Regions from separate parts of the Mesorhizobium sp. M7D.F.Ca.US.004.01.2.1 genome, predicted to be linked through region 2. Evidence: predicted binding sites of a transcription regulator. Region 2 holds the regulator's gene; each other region holds the start of a gene.
What was found. Region 2 encodes PhoB, which activates phosphate uptake and scavenging genes when phosphate is short. Its sites were predicted from a motif close to TGTCATNNANCTGTCAT; they were not measured.
Positions count from the first base shown of each region.

Region 1: ppk2 (polyphosphate kinase 2) is a predicted target of PhoB. The motif match lies at 2,696-2,712, and genes of this name have one in related genera.
Region 3: EN993_RS24740 (DUF1045 domain-containing protein) is a predicted target of PhoB. The motif match lies at 1,834-1,850, and genes of this name have one in related genera.

Region 1 is NZ_RZRQ01000190.1:6,022-11,346, reverse strand. It holds gene EN993_RS22865 (DUF982 domain-containing protein) at 1-82, shown strand, start outside; gene EN993_RS22860 (hypothetical protein) at 137-289, opposite strand; gene EN993_RS22855 (glycosyl transferase family 90) at 492-1,463, shown strand; gene EN993_RS22850 (aldo/keto reductase) at 1,499-2,542, opposite strand; gene ppk2 (polyphosphate kinase 2) at 2,821-3,741, shown strand; gene EN993_RS22840 (dihydrofolate reductase family protein) at 3,947-4,594, opposite strand; gene hemB (porphobilinogen synthase) at 4,813-5,325, opposite strand, start outside.
Region 2 is NZ_RZRQ01000012.1:37,545-42,869, forward strand. It holds gene EN993_RS04310 (sugar ABC transporter permease) at 1-34, opposite strand, end outside; gene xylF (D-xylose ABC transporter substrate-binding protein) at 281-1,321, opposite strand; gene EN993_RS04320 (ROK family protein) at 1,592-2,839, shown strand; gene phoB (phosphate regulon transcriptional regulator PhoB) at 2,856-3,545, opposite strand; gene phoU (phosphate signaling complex protein PhoU) at 3,565-4,272, opposite strand; gene pstB (phosphate ABC transporter ATP-binding protein PstB) at 4,298-5,101, opposite strand; gene pstA (phosphate ABC transporter permease PstA) at 5,098-5,325, opposite strand, start outside.
Region 3 is NZ_RZRQ01000223.1:3,551-8,875, reverse strand. It holds gene EN993_RS24745 (alpha-D-ribose 1-methylphosphonate 5-triphosphate diphosphatase) at 1-1,039, opposite strand, end outside; gene EN993_RS24740 (DUF1045 domain-containing protein) at 1,087-1,794, opposite strand; gene iolB (5-deoxy-glucuronate isomerase) at 1,948-2,760, opposite strand; gene EN993_RS24730 (hypothetical protein) at 2,766-2,984, opposite strand; gene iolE (myo-inosose-2 dehydratase) at 3,046-3,963, opposite strand; gene iolD (3D-(3,5/4)-trihydroxycyclohexane-1,2-dione acylhydrolase (decyclizing)) at 4,147-5,325, opposite strand, start outside.

The sequences.
Region 1 (5,325 bases), on a different contig from region 2:
GCCGGCGATGAACGCTAGGCGCGCCTTCATTGCGGCAGCGCGCGAAGTGGACGTCTTTGTCAGCGACAAGGCGCCCGCCTGATACAAGGCGGCCATCTGGGTTGAGGCATGGCCCGCATCTGCGGGCCTTTTGCCGTCACTTTGCCGTTTCGGTTTCGCCTTCGGTCTCGTCCTCGGGCTTCGAACGTTCCCGCGCCGCAACCTTGGCTGCCAGCTTCTCGGCCTTCTTGGCTGCTTTCTGGCGGTCGCGTTCCTTGCGTTCCTGATCGTAATTTGGTGGTCGCGCCATATCGGCTCCTTTTCACTGCCTCGCGGCTCTGGTCCTGCCTAGGAGCATTAGCCGTCAAACACAACAGCTGAAGCGATAGTGCCCGGCGGTTCGTGGGGACGACGGTCCGGGACTTGCAAGATGCGCGGCACAATGGTGTAGGAGAACCGGGGCGCCAACAAACTGCGCAGCGATCCGCCCGTTTGTTTTGATCAAGTGAACTATGGCCACCATCCAACGAACGACGGCAAGGGTTTTCTACTATGCGCGCAACGTCTTGCGCGATATCGCACCGCAGGCACTCTTCCGTCGGCGGTTGGCGGGCCGTCTCGAACAGGCCAGGCTCTCGGATCAGGCAGTGCGGCGGCGGCTGAATTACTACAACAAGCTGCAGGATGCGTTTTCGCCCAGCCCAGCTGCGGTGCGTCTCGACAAGCTGCCCTCTACGCCGACTATGTACCACTACGACCTCAAGGAGTTTGCCCGTTATTTCGATCCGGCATTGCTCGTCGACGTCGAATTCGGCGACGTCATTGACGTGCCGAAGGTGCCGACGCTGGTCAAGGATCGGCCGATCCATGCCGACGACGAAAATGCGGTCATCATGAAATTCAACAAGTTTAGGCACTTCTACATGCCGGCCGACGCAACTGCATTCGCCGACAAGCGCCCGGCCGTGGTCTGGCGCGGTGATCTCAACAACCCGAAACGGACAAGATTTCTCGACGCCGTGCGTGACTTGCCGTTTTGCGACGCCGGCTCGCACAAGCCGAACGCGCCGGCCGAGTACAGCAAGCCTTTTCTCAGCATCAGCCAACAGCAGCATTATCGCTACATCGTCTCACTCGAAGGCAACGACGTGGCGACCAACCTCAAATGGATCCTGAATTCGAATTCGCTCTGCCTGATGCCGTTGCCGACATACGAGACATGGTTTGCGGAAAAGCAACTCGAGGCCGGTGTCCACTATGTGCCGCTCGACCCGGATTTCGCCGATGTCACGGAGAAGGTGCGCTATTTCGAACACCACCCGGCCGAGGCGCAACGCATCATCGCCGCGGCCAATGCCTATTGCCGCCAATTCTCCAACGAGCAGGAGGAGCAGGCTATCTCCCTGCTCGTCCTCTATAAGTATTTTGTCCTCAGCGGTCAGATCAAGCCTGATCCTGAGGTCTGGCGTTTTATCCAGGGTTAGGACGTAGCGTGCCTCGGCGCGCCAAACCTGGCTCGTCAGATGCCGCTGCGGTCAAGAACCAGGTCGGCGGGGCCGAAGCGGTCCTTTGCCGTCAATTGCTGGTGCCAGTAGGGATAGAGCAGCGGTGGCCGGCTGACCGCGTCGAGGCGGCTGCGTTCGTCGTCGGTGAGCACCAGGCTCGCAGCCGCAAGGTTGTCCTTCAACTGGGCTTCGTTGCGGGCGCCGATCACCAGCGAACTGACGGCCGGCCGGCCAAGCAGCCAGGCCAGTGCCACCTGCGCTGCTGACACGCCGCGCTGGGTGCCGATCTCGACCAGAACATCGACGATCCGCCACAGCCGGTCCTCGTCTCGGATCGGCGGTTCCGACCAGCCGGCGAGCTGGCGGGCGGTGGGGCTGTCGCGGCGGTATTTGCCTGACAGCAATCCGCCGGCAAGCGGGCTCCAGACCAGAACGCCCAGCCCCTGGTCAACGGAAATCGGCAGCAATTCATACTCCGCCTCGCGTGCTTCCAGCGTGTAGTGGATCTGCTGGGTGACGAAACGAGGCTGGTGATGACTGTCGCTGATGCCGAGCGCCTTCATCACCTGCCAGCCGGAATAGTTCGAGCAGCCGACATAGCGGATCTTGCCCTGGGCGACCAGCGTGTCGAGCGCGGCGATGGTTTCCTCCAGCGGCGTTACGCCATCCCATTCGTGCAGGAAGTAGATGTCGATGACGTCGGTCTTGAGCCGCTTCAGGCTCTTCTCGCATTCGCGGATCAGGTGATGGCGCGACAGGCCTTCATCGTTTGGACCTTTGCCGATCCGCATCCGCGCCTTGGAGGCGATCAGCACGTCGCCCTTGCGCTTGCCGCCGAGCGCTTCGCCGATGATCTCTTCCGAAATGCCGTTCGAATAGACATTGGCGGTGTCGATGACGTTGATGCCGGCATCGATGCAGAGATCGATCATCCGGCGCGCCTCGTCGAGGTCGGTCTTGCCGACCGCCGAAAACGCGCCGGCGCCGCCGAAAGTCATGGTGCCCATGGTCAGTGTCGAAACTTTCAGGCCGGAACGGCCGAGGGTGCGGTATTCCATGTCAGTCCTCGCGATTGCGTTGGGAAGGGGGCTGGGGAGGGGCCCCGAATGTGGCTGCTATTTGTAGGACAATTTGGGCGACTTGTCTCCATGCCACGACGACGGATCGATCATGCCTCGCTGGATTGACAGCGGCGGTGATCACGCTCGGGCTGCAATAAAACCGTCATTGCCGGCCTATATTGAAGTCGGCTCAGGGTGTTGCCGTTCCGGGCCATAAGCCGGGAGTTTGCGACGCCGGACATGGATCGACAGAGCTTGCAAGCGGAGCAGCTGAGATGACCGAGCTAAAACAGAATTCTCCTGCCAAGGACTGGCTTGAAGCCGAGCTCGCCGACACGCTCGACGAGGACTATGAGCTCGAAATGTCGGAGCCGGCGCTGTCGATGGAGATCGCAAAGATCTACAAGAACGCGCATCCGCCTTCGATCGATCGCATGCAGTATTTTCGCGAGCTGATCACCCTACAGTCCGAATTGATCAAGCTGCAGTCCTGGGTCGCCTACCACAAGAAGAAGCTGGTGGTGATCTTCGAGGGGCGCGACTCGGCCGGCAAGGGTGGCGTCATCAAGCGCATCACCCAGCGGCTCAATCCACGCATCTGCCGTGTCGTCGCACTGCCGGCGCCGACCGAACGCGAGAAGTCGCAATGGTATTTCCAGCGCTATGTGCCGCATCTGCCGGCCGGCGGCGAGATCGTGCTGTTCGACCGCTCCTGGTACAACCGCTCGGGCGTCGAACGGGTGATGGGCTTTGCCCAGCCCGATCAGGTGGAAGAGTTCTTCCACGACGTGCCGGAATTCGAGCGCATGCTGGTCCGCTCGGGCATCACCGTGGTCAAATACTGGTTCTCGATCACCGACGAAGAACAGCAGATGCGCTTCCTGATGCGCATCCACGATCCGATGAAGCAGTGGAAACTGTCGCCGATGGACCTGCAGTCGCGCGTGCGCTGGGAGCAGTACACCAAGGCCAAGGAAGAGACCTTCGTGCGCACCAACATCCCGGAGGCCCCCTGGTTCATCGTCGAAGGCAACGACAAGAAGCGGGCGCGGCTGAACTGCATCGACCACCTGCTCCAGCAGATGCCCTATGAAGAGGTCCCACACGAAGAGATCACGCTGCCGGAGCGCGTCTTCAATCCCGAATACGAGCGCCAGACGCTGCCGCGCGAACTCTACGTGCCGGAGAAGTACTGAGCACTTTTTTCTTCTCCCCGTTCCACGGAGAGAAGGTGCCCGAAGGGCGGATGAGGGGCGGCGCCGGCGTTGGCGATTGAGCCCAATTTGCTGCCACTGGCGGCTTGCTGCTAGTCTCCAAAGGTAGCGTTGCCCCTCATTGCCCTGCCGGGCATTTCTCCCCGTAGAACGGGGAGAAAGAAGCTTGCGCCGAGGGCTTCGCCACCTACGCCCGCTTGATCACCACATGCGTGGCAAGCGCAGTCGCCACTTGCTCGCTGCACTGATAGCCCAGCTTCACCATATCGAGGCCGGCAAAAAGGTTCTCGCCCGCGCCGAGCAGCACCGGTGAAATCGCCAGGTGCATCTCGTCGATCAGCTTTTCCTGCAGGTACTGGCGGATGGTGTCGACACCGCCACCGACCCGTACATCCTTGCCCCCAGCCGCCGCCTTCGCCTGTTCAAGCGCCGAATGGATGCCGTCGGTGATGAAATAAAATGTCGTGCCGCCCTCCATGACGATCGGTTCGCGCTTGTGGTGGGTCAGCACGAAAACCGGCACGTGGTAGGGCGGGTTGTCGCCCCACCAGCCCTTCCAGCTGTCGTCAGGCCATTCGCTGCGGATCGGCCCGAACATGTTGCGGCCGAGGATCCAGGCGCCGACATTCTCGAAGCTGCGCGCCGCGAACGCCTCGTTGATATCGGTGGTGCCGCCATCTTGTCCGAGCACCATCTTACGGAAGGTGCGGGTGTCGACAAACCACTTGTGCAAGGATTCCCCGCCGACACCGAGCGGATTTTGTAGGTTCTGATCGGGACCGGCGCCGTAGCCGTCGAGCGACAGGCTGAAAGCGTTGACACGAAGTTTGGACATGAGAGCCTCCTCGATAGCCAGTTGTATTTTGCAATCGGTTATTTGTAGTAAGCTGCTTGCGAATTGCAAGCGGTATTTTTTAGGTACAAACGAGCCTCGAAGCGAATGGTCTAGCGACCCTCGCTCTGGTCTCCCGGCCGGACGTCGGAAATTGTCAGGGATGCCGAGGCGGATCGCCGGCATTTGCTCGCCGCGACCGATCATCGTCGGAAGAGAAGTTATCCCTTCAGCAGTTCCGCCACTTCGGGAGCGAAATAGGTCAAAATGCCGTCGCAGCCGGCGCGCTTGAAGGCGAGCAGCGATTCCAGCATCGCCTTCTCGCCATCGATCCAGCCATTGGCGGCGGCGGCCTTGATCATCGAATACTCGCCCGACACCTGGTAGGCGAAGGTCGGCATCTGGAATTCATCCTTCAGCCGCCGGATGATGTCGAGATAGGGCAGGCCGGGCTTGACCATCAGCATGTCGGCGCCTTCGGCGATGTCCTGTTCGGCCTCGCGCACCGCCTCGTCGGAATTGGCGTGGTCGATGTAGTAGGTCTTCTTGTCGCCCTTGAGCAGGCCGGCGGTGCCGACCGCCTCGCGATAGGGACCGTAGAAGGCCGAGGCGAACTTGGTCGCATAGGACATGATCGCCACATCCTGGAAACCATTGGCGTCGAGCGCGTCGCGGATGGCGCCTATGCGGCCATCCATCATGTCGGACGGCGCGATGATGTCAGCGCCGGCAGC
Region 2 (5,325 bases):
TGTCGGCCTGCGGGTTGGACGTCGTGTCGGTCATGATTTCCTCCCACCGGCTGGCCGTCTGACGCGGATGCCGGAACTCAGCCTAGAACGGTTCACCGATTCCCGGAAACGCCGAACCGTTCTATCTCTTTGTTTTGACGCAATTCCGGACGGAAAACCGCTACGCACTTTTCCTGGAATTGCTCCCGAAGCTATCCGCGTGATGCGGAAATACAAATCTTTTTGAGAAAACGCCGCGGCTTTTGGGCCGCGGCGTTCAGATATTTCGACGTGATCCAGATCAGTTACAGGCCGCGACGGTGCCGGCGGCGACGCCCGCGCAGACTTCGTCCTTCTTGATCCAGCCGGCGTCGATGACGACGTTGAGATTGTCCTTGGTGATGGCAACCGGGGTCAGGAACAGCGACTTGACGGTGTTGCCGCCCGGTGTCGTGAAGTCCTTGGCGCCGGCAATGTCGCTCGTCTTCTTGCCGTCGGCGAGCTGCGAGGCGATCTCGGCGGCGTTCTTGCCGAGTTCGCGCGCGTCCTTCCACACCGACACGGTCTGCGTGCCGAGTGCGATGCGGTTCAGCGCGGCGTGGTCGCCGTCCTGACCCGAGACCGGCACGGTGCCGGCAAGGCCCTGCGCCGTCAGTGCCGCGACGACGCCGCCGGCGGTGCCGTCATTGGCCGCGACCACGGCGTCGACCTTGTTGTCGTTGGCGGTGAGGAACTGTTCCATGTTCTTCTGGGCGTTGGCGGGCAGCCAGCCGTCCGTATAGGCCTCGCCGACATTCTTGATCTTGCCGCTGTCGATGGCTTCCTTGAGCACTTCCATCGAGCCCGAGAACAGGAAGTCGGCATTCGGATCGGCGCCCGAACCCTTGATGAAGACATAGTTGCCTTCCGGCTTGACCTTGAACACTTCGCGGGCCTGCATGCGGCCGACTTCCTTGTTGTCGAAGGTCAGGTAGAAGACGTCCTTGTTCTCGATCAGACGGTCATAGCCGACGACCGGAATGCCTTCGTCCAGCGCCTTCTGCACCGCTGGGCCGATGGCCGAGGCATCCTGCGCCAGGATGATCAGCGAATTGGCGCCCTGCGAGATCAGGCTTTCGACATCGGTAAGCTGCTTGCCGGGATTGGACTGCGCATCGGCGGAGATGTACTTGTCGCCGGCAGCCTCGATCGCCGTCTTCATGGCGGCCTCGTCGGTCTTCCAGCGCTCTTCCTGGAAGTTGGACCACGAAACGCCGATGACCTTGTCCTTCGCCTGCGCGACCGACGCGAGCGTCAGCGACATGGCGACACCCGCCAGGATGGCGGCTGTGAATCTTTTCATAATATCCTCCCTGCGCCGCGTATGGCGCGACCAAACTGACCCGAAGGCCGGCACAGAGGCCCTATTTTTTCGAGCCTCGAAAAAATACTGGTCCAACACCCGAACGCTGTCAACATCGATTCTGATGGATTTTGATGTGCTCGCGAATTTTTTTCGGGCCCCGGAATAAATAAATGACAGAGTGGGCGGCTTCTGCCAGTATTTGACTGCGTTGCCGACAGCGTTCGAGGGGCACGGAGAACCGCGGCGACCGGGAGGACTTGAAGAAACATGTCGGTCGGAATCCGCCACGACGATTTGCGCCGGCGCAACCGGGCGATGGTGATTGCGGCCGTGCGCCGCGCCGGACAGCCGTCCCGCACCGAGATCGCAGCGACAACCGGCCTTAGCCACTCGACCATATCGGCGATCTCTTCCGACCTGATCGGCGAAGGCATCCTGACCGAAAGCAAACCAAGCGAGGCCGGCTCGCTCAAACGCGGCCGGCCGCAGGTTGGCCTCAGCCTCAATCCGGAAGCGGCGGCGGTGATGACCGTGGTGCTGTCGCTGAATTTTCTCTCCGTCGCCGTCATCGACTATGCCGGCCAGGTGATATCAGAGGAACAGCGCCGGCTGGACACGCTGACCATGTCGCGGGACGCGCTGATCGGCGAATGCACGGCAATCGTGCGGCGCCGTCTCGAGGACCCTGATCTCGACGTCCGCAGCATCGCCCGCATTGCGCTGGCAATCCAGGGCATCACCGACACCCGCGCCCGCGCCATGCTGTGGTCGCCTATCACGCCGCACACCGACATCGCCTTCGCCGACATACTCGAGGACGAGTTCGGCATCCCCGCCACCATGGAGAATGACTGCAACATGATGGCGATAGCGCTACGCTGGCGCGATCCTGATCGCTACCGCGACGATTTCATCGCCATCCTTTTGTCGCATGGCATCGGCATGGGCCTGGTGCTGAAGGGCGAGCTCTTCACCGGCACCCATTCCTCGGGCGGCGAGTTCGGCCACATGATCCATCAGCCGAAAGGTGCGCTCTGCCGCTGCGGGCGGCGCGGCTGCGTCGAGGCCTATGCCGGCAACTACGCCATCTGGCGCAACGCCAGGCAGCTGGGCGAGGACGCAGAACCCGTCGCCGATGTCAGCGACGCCGACATGCGCGCCCTGGCGACCGCGGCCCGCGAAAGGGATGGCCCCGAGCGCGAGGCCTATCGCAAGGCCGGCGAAGCGCTCGGCTACGGTCTCGGCAGCTTGTTCGCGCTGATCGATCCGGCGCCCGTCGCCATGGTCGGCGTCAGCGCCGCTGCCTTCGACCTGATCGAGCCGGCATTGCGCGAGGCGATTGCCCAGACCGCCGGCGGCCAGCACTCGAAATCGATTTCCTTCGACACCGAGCCGAACGAACTGCCGCTGATCCGCGAAGGCTGCGCCATGCGCGCGCTGACCTTCGTCGACCAGGAGATTTTCGCGCCGGGCGCGCAGGCGAGAGGAAGCGTCGCAGGCAAAAACGTGGCGTGAATTCAGACGGGCGAGTTCAATCCTCGCGGATCGCGTAGCCCGCCCCACGAATGGTGCGGATGACGTCCGGCATGCGGCCGTTGTTGACCGCCTTGCGCAGGCGGCCGACATGCACGTCGACCGTGCGCTCGTCGATGTAGATCGTCTCGCCCCAGACATTGTCGAGCAGCTGGCTGCGCGAGAAGACGCGGCCGGGATGGCGCATCATGAACTCGAGCAGGCGGAACTCGGTCGGCCCTAACCGGATCTCGCTCTTCTTGCGATAGACCCGGTGCGACTCACGATCGAGCACGATGTCGCCGACCTTCAGCACGCTGGACAGCACTTCCGGCTTGGCGCGGCGCAGCAGCGCCTTAACCCTGGCCATGAATTCCGGCGTCGAGAACGGCTTGACCAGATAGTCGTCGGCGCCGGTCGACAGGCCACGCACGCGGTCGCTTTCCTCGCCGCGCGCGGTCAGCATGATGATTGGCAGCCGCTCGGTCTCGGGACGCATTCTTAGCCGACGACAGAGTTCGATACCCGAAACCGCAGGCACCATCCAGTCGAGCACCAGAAGGTCGGGAACGTTCTCCTGCAGCCGGATCTCGGCCTCGTCGCCGCGCGTCACCACCTCGACCTGGTAACCCTCGGATTCCAGATTGTAGCGGAGCAGCACGCCTAGCGGCTCCTCATCCTCCACCACCATGATGCGTGGCGCGATCATCGACTGGTCACCCCTGTCGTCATGCCGCCGGCGCGGACATTGCCGTCTCGTCCTGCTTCGGGCGATTGGCGGGCAACTGCGTGCCGGTCAAAACATAATAGGCATTTTCAGCGATGTTGGTCACATGGTCGCCGATGCGCTCGAGGTTCTTGGCGCAGAACAACAGATGCGTGCAGGCAGTGATGTTGCGCGGGTCTTCCATCATGTAGGTCAGCAGTTCGCGGAACACCGAGGTGTATTTGACGTCGATGCGCTCGTCGGCGGCGCGCAGTTTCGCCAGGGCCGCGGCGTCGCGCGCCGCATACTCCTCGATCACGCCCTGCACCTGGATCAGCACCAGCTGAGCCATTGCGTCGATGGAATGCGACAGGTCACGCGGTGTGACGCTGAGGCCGACGGTGCCGACGCGCTTGGCGATGTTCTTGGCAAGGTCGCCGATGCGTTCGAGATCGCCGGCCATGCGGATCGAACCGACGACATGGCGTAGATCGTCGGCCATCGGCTGCCGCTTGGCGATCAACGTGATGGCGCGGTCGTCGAGCTCGCGCTGGCGCGCGTCCATGATCGCATCGTCGGAGACGACGCGCTGTGCGAGGGCGTTATCGGAATTCAAAAGCGCCTTGGTGGCACCACCGACCATCGAGCCGGCGAGATCGCCCATATCGCTGATGAGCCTGCTGATTTGTCCGAGATCCTCGTCGAAAGAAGCGACTGTGTGTTCGCCCATGATCTTGTCCCTCGTATGCCTGAACTCAGCCGAAGCGGCCGGTGATGTAGTCCTGCGTGCGCTTCTCGCGGGGCGACGTGAAGATCTTCTCGGTGCGGTCGAACTCGACCAGTTCGCCCAGATACATGAAGGCCGTCTGCTTCGACACGCGCGCCGCCTGCTGCATGTTGTGGGTGACGATGACGATCGTGTAGTCGGCTTGCAACTCGTCGATCAGCTCCTCGATCTTGGCGGTCGACAGCGGGTCAAGCGCCGAGGCCGGCTCATCGAGCAGGATGACTTCCGGCTTCACCGCCACGGTGCGGGCGATGCAGAGCCGCTGCTGCTGACCACCGGAGAGGCTGAGGCCGCTGGCGTTGAGCTTGTCCTTGACCTCGTTCCAGAGTGCTGCGCGCTTCAGCGCCTGCTCGACGCGGCCGTCCATCTCGGACTTGCTGAGCTTCTCATAGAGCCTGACGCCGAAAGCGATGTTTTCGTAGATCGACATCGGAAATGGCGTCGGCTTCTGGAACACCATGCCGATCTTGGTCCGCAGCAGGTTGAGATCCTGCGAGCGGTCGAGAACGTTCTGGCCGTCGAGCAGCACCTGACCTTCGGCGGTCTGCTTGGGATAGAGTTCGTAGATGCGGTTGAAGACGCGCAGCAGCGTCGACTTCCCGCAGCCCGAAGGCCCGATGAAGGCGGTGACGCTGCGCTCGGGCAAGGACAGCGTGATGTCCTTCAGCGCCTTGCTCTGGCCGTAGTAGAAGTTGAGGTTCTTGACCTCGATCTTGGCCTTGGCGGTGGCCTCGGCGGCGATCGTCATGTCTGGAGACAACATCTGGCTCATTTGTCCTCTCTGCGTCCGGTCAGGCTGCGAGCAACGATGCTGAGCGCGAGAACCGTCAATGTGATGATGAGTGCACCGGTCCAGGCCAGTTGCTGCCATTCCTCGTAAGGGCTGAGAGCGAACTGGAAGATGGTGACAGGCAGGCTGGCCATCGGCGCGTTGAGATTGCTCGACCAGAACTGGTTGTTGAGCGCCGTGAAGAGCAGTGGCGCCGTCTCGCCGGA
Region 3 (5,325 bases), on a different contig from region 2:
CGCCGCGGTCGGTCAGGCCAACTGCATCGGCCGGGTTCTTCGAGACCATGGCGACAGCCTGCGGCAGGGAAATGCCTTCGACGACATCGCCGAGGAAGAACGCCGACTGGATCAGGCTGAAGGGAATGTAGTCGGACGACAGGATGTCGAGCAGGCCGTCGCTAGCCAGCGTGCGGGCCGAGACGTTGCCCGAATGCGAGGCGCCGCGCATGACGTTGGGCGCACCCATCAGCACGCCGAGCCCAGCTTCTTTCGAGGCCCTGGCGGCTTCTTCCGTGGTCGGGAACTCGGCGACGCGCACGCCCTGCTCGATCGCCTCGCCGACATGGCCAATGGTGGCGTCGTCATGGCTGGCCAGCACGATGCCGCGCTCATGGCAGGCGGCGGCGATGTGGACACGGTTCGGCCCCGAATTCACGGCCGATTCCCCCATCCGCTTTTCGCAGAACAGCTTGAAGTCACGGTCGGTCAGCTTCAGTTTGCGCTGGTAGTAATAGGCATAGGTTTCCAGGTTGACGAATTGGCGCTGGCCTGGCGCGTGGTCCATCAGCGATGCCAGCTTGACCCGTTCGTCGCCATCGAAATTGGCGAAAGCCCTGAGGCAGTCCGGTGCCGAAACCTCGCAGCGCAGATGGATGAAATGGTCTGCGCGCAGACGATCCTGCTGGACGCTGTCCTCGATGGCATCGGCCAGCTTGCGGATGTCTGTCGACGTCAGGTCGGCGTCTTCGTCCATGCCGACACGCAAGGCGTCGAGCACGGTGGTGATGCCGGCGGTCGCCACCTGCGCGTCATGGGCGAGCACGGCGGCGATCGGGTTCCAGCGCACCTTGGGCCGCGGCGCGTAGTGGCCTTCGAGGTGGTCCGTATGGAGTTCGACCAACCCGGGAATGATGTAATCGCCGCCCATGTCCTCGCCGCTGCGGCTGGTGCCGGCTTCGATGCCGGCGATAAACCCATCGCGCAGCACCAGCGAACCCTCGACGATCTCGTCGGCAAGCACGATGCGGGCGTTGTGGAGAACAGTTTCGGCGGTCATTTCAGGCAGTCCTTGGTTGTTCCGGCTGGGGTTGTTCCGGCAGGGTGTCAGGCAGTTTTTCTGGCGGAACGGCGCCCGAGTGCGTGATGCGAGAGCACCATGAACGGTGCGCCCGGTTCGGTTTCGACAAACAATGTCAGCGCATCCACCAGCACCTTCTGTCGCAGAATGTCCGCGAACAGACTGTCGATTGCTGCGCGCAAACGAGGGCTTTCCTGTGACGCTGCCCGGCCCGACAGCGTCATGTGGAAGCGAAAGGTTTCGAAGACATAGGGGTAGCCCCATTGGCAGAGGTTGCGGAACTCGGCCGGCTTCAGCGAATCCGGGCTGCGCCGCTCGATTTCCGCCTCGGTCAACGGCGCGCGGAACCGGTCGAAGCCGAGCACCACGTCATCGGCGAAGCGGTTGAGCGCCGGCAGTGGTCCTTCCGGCACCAGTGCGAAGAAGCTGTCGATCTGGCTGACGACTAGGCGCGGGATGGTCACCACCGGCGTCGCCTCGGCAAAATGGTCGAGTGCGGCGCGCAGCGAGGCTTCGGTCTCGTTGGCAGCCAGGCGGAAAGGGGCTTTCAGCGTCGCGTGAAAGCCATAACGGCGCGCCGAAGCGGTGTGGAAGGCGACTTCCGCCGCCGACAGGTCGGCCACCGCCTCGACCGGCCTTGTCGCGGCGCCAAACGGGTCGCGGCCGAGCCAGTTGGCGGCGATCCGCGCCAACGGTTCGTCCTGCCGGGGGGTGAAATAGATGGCGTAGCGCATCGGTAGTCCTCGTCAGTCCCGCTGCCATAGGTGATTTCCATGACGGATTGACGAAGCTTTGAAGGGTTTTCGAAGGCAAATCGACCTTGTGGGTCCTTAGCCGACGATTTTTTCTAGCTGGACCAATAGCTTCACCTGGGAAGGTATGATCGGTCAGGCCTTCATCAACCATTCGTGCTCGGGCGCGTTGTGGAATTTCCACGTCCGTTTCGGCCCGGCCATCACGTTGAGGTAATAGAGGTCATAGCCGTGGCAGGCGGCACAGGGGTGATAGCCCCTGGGCACCAGCACGACATCGCCGTCCTCGATCGCCATCGCCTCATCCAGCGCACGATGGCCATTCTTGTCGGCGTCGGTGTAGACGCGCTGGAAGGCAAAGCCCTGCGGCGGGTTGAGGCGGTGATAGTAGGTTTCCTCGAGGCAGGATTCAGCGGGCAGATTGTCCTGGTCGTGCTTGTGCGGCGGGTAGCTCGACGTATGCCCGCCGGGCGTGATGACTTCGACCACCAGCAGCGAATCGGCCGGCTTGCCCTCCGGCAGGATGTTGGTGACGTAGCGCGTGTTGGTGCCTTTGCCGCGCACCTCCTGGCCAAGATCGTCCGGTGCGATCACCCGCACCGGCAGACCGCCGCCAAGGCCCGGCGCCGAGCAGACCGCCAGTTCCAGCTCGGTACCTGCGGTCACCGACCAGTCCGAGCCTTGCGGAACATAGACCGACCACGGCTTGCCCTCGAAGGGCGACATGCGCTCGCCGAGCAGGCCGAGATCCTTGCCGCCGGCTGACGCCTTGCCCTTGCCGGTGACGAACACCAGGCAGACTTCGCGATCCTCCGTTTTCCCGGAGGCGCTCTCGCCGGGCTTCAGCCGATGCAGGTCGAAACCGACATAGGTCCAACCCGCGATTTGCGGCGTCACATGGGCGACGCGGCCATGGCCCTTGTTGGCTTTGACGAGCAGCTTCGACATCCCAGTCACTCCTTCGGTTCGGGCTCGGCCGCTGCCTTGCTCTCGTCGGCCGGCTTGTAGAGATAGAAGAACTGCCAGACGGCGTAGCCGGCGAAGCCGAGCGCGATCACGCCCCAGAACGGCGTGCCGGTGGCGAACTCGATGATCGACCAGATGACGCAGACCGCGACGACGGCGACACGCCGCCACAAAGGCCGGAAGAAGGGGTGCTCGTAATCTTTCATCGGGCCAATCTACAGCAATCGGCTTCGCCGGGAACCCATCGCATCAGGCATTGAGGAAGCCCTAGGCATTGGGAAAGCCCTGCGTCTCGACCGTGTAGCCGGCGGCGGTCATGACGCGCATCAATTCCTTGTAGCCGACCTCCGCCATCCTGAGCGGCGGGTTCTTCTTCGGGTCCTGCTCGGCCTCGACCACGAACCAGCCCTCATAGCCATGGTCCGCGAACCGCTGCACGATGGCGCCGAAATCCAGCGAGCCGTCGCCCGGCACGGTGAAGGCGCCCAGCGCCACGGCGTCGAGGAAGGACTGTTTCGTGCGGTCGAGCCTGTCGATCACGCCCATGCGCACATCCTTCACATGCACATGGCTGATGCGAGTGTGATGGTTGTCGATGGCGCGCAGCACGTCGCCGCCGGCAAAGGCCAGATGTCCGGCATCGAGCAGCAGCGGAATGCCGGCGCCGGAATAGCGCATGAAGGCATCGAGTTCCGGCTCGGTCTCGACCACGGCCGCCATATGGTGGTGATAGGAAAGCGGCATGCCCTGTTCGGCGCACCATTCGCCAAACGCGGTGAGGCGCTTCGCATAGGCCTTCATCTCGTCGTCCGAAAGCTTCGGCTTGGTGGCCAGCGGCTTCGAGCGGTCGCCCTGGATCGAGCGGCCGACCTCGCCATAGACGATGCAAGGCGCGTTCACGGCCTTGAACAGGTCGATCATCGGCTGGATGCGATCCTTGTTGTCGGCCATCTCCCCATCGACCAGCGTGCCGGAGAACCAGCCACCGCACAGCGTCACGTCGGCTGCCTTCAGGATCGGCAGCATGACATCGGGATCATTGGGAAAACGCCGGCCCATCTCCATGCCGGTGAAACCGGCCGAGCGCGACTGGCGCAAACACTCTTCCAGCGACACGTCATCGCTGAGTTCGGCAAGATCGTCGTTCCACCACGCAATGGGGGACATGCCCAGTTTGGCTTTCAAGTCGTCGCTCCAGTTTCAGTTCGTTTCCACCTTCCCCCTTGTGGGGGTCCGAAGGACGGGCGAGACCCGTGGCTCGCCCCGGCAAGTCGCTGCAAAGCAGCGGGGTGGGGGCGGCGCCGGACCCCCACCCGGACCTTCGGTCCGACCTCCCACACGGGGGAGGTAGGGGCGACGGCGCCTATATCAATCGCCAATGGTCTGCATCTGCCGCTTTTCGTCATAGGCCTTGCGCGCCGCGTTGACCTGCGGCCGTGCCGACACTTCCGGCACCGCCACATCCCACCAGTGGCCTCCGGCATCGGTGGAAACCAGCGGGTCGGTGTCGATGACCAGCACCGTGGTGCGTGTATTCTTTTTGGCTTGTGCCAGCGCATTTTCCAGCCCGGCAATCGACGGCACTTTCTCGGCAATCGCGCCCATGCTCGCCGCATGCGCGGCAAAGTCGATGTCGGGCAGTACCTCGTGGCGCGAGTCCTTCAGCAGATTGTTGAAGTTGGCGCCGCCGGTCGCCATCTGCAGCCGGTTGATGCAACCGTAGCCGCGGTTGTCGAGCAGCACGATGGTCAGCTTCAGGCCGAGCATCACCGAGGTGGCGATCTCGGAATTCAGCATCAGGTAGGAGCCGTCGCCGATCATCACGACGACCTCCTCGTTTGGCTTGGCCATCTTGGCGCCGAGCCCGCCGGCAATCTCGTAGCCCATGGTCGAGAAGCCGTATTCGGCGTGGTAGGAGCCGGGCGCGCCAGCCTGCCAGAGCTTGTGCAGTTCGCCCGGCAGGCCGCCTGCGGCATGCAGCAGCGTCACCCCAGAGCCCATCGCGCGCTGCACGGCGCCGATTACTTGCGCGTCGGAGGGGTAGGCGGCATTGGTCGACGCTGTCACCTTAGCCGCCTCGGCCTGCCAGACCGTCTTGCCGGTGGCCGCATTGGCGGTCCAGGTGGAAGGTGCCTTCCAGCCCTTCAGCGCAGCACCGAGTTCAGCCAAACCCTCGGCCGCATCAGCGACCAGCGGCAGAGCGCGGTGCTTGCCGGCGTCGAAGGGCTGCACGTTGAGCCCGATGATGGTCTTGCCGGAATTCTTGAACAGCGCCCACGAGCCGGTCGTGAAATCCTGCAGGCGCGTGCCGATGGCCAGCACGACATCGGCTTCTTCCGCCAGCCGGTTGGCGGCAGAAGTGCCGGTGACGCCGACCGCCGCCATGTTGAGCGGATGATCGTCCGGCAGCGAGGATTTGCCGCCTTGCGTCTCGCAGACCGGAATGCCTGCGCCCTCGGCGAATTTCGCCAGTTCGTCCGAGGCCTGTGAATAGAGGACACCGCCGCCGGCGATCACCAGCGGCTTTTTCGCCCCCTTGAGCGCGGC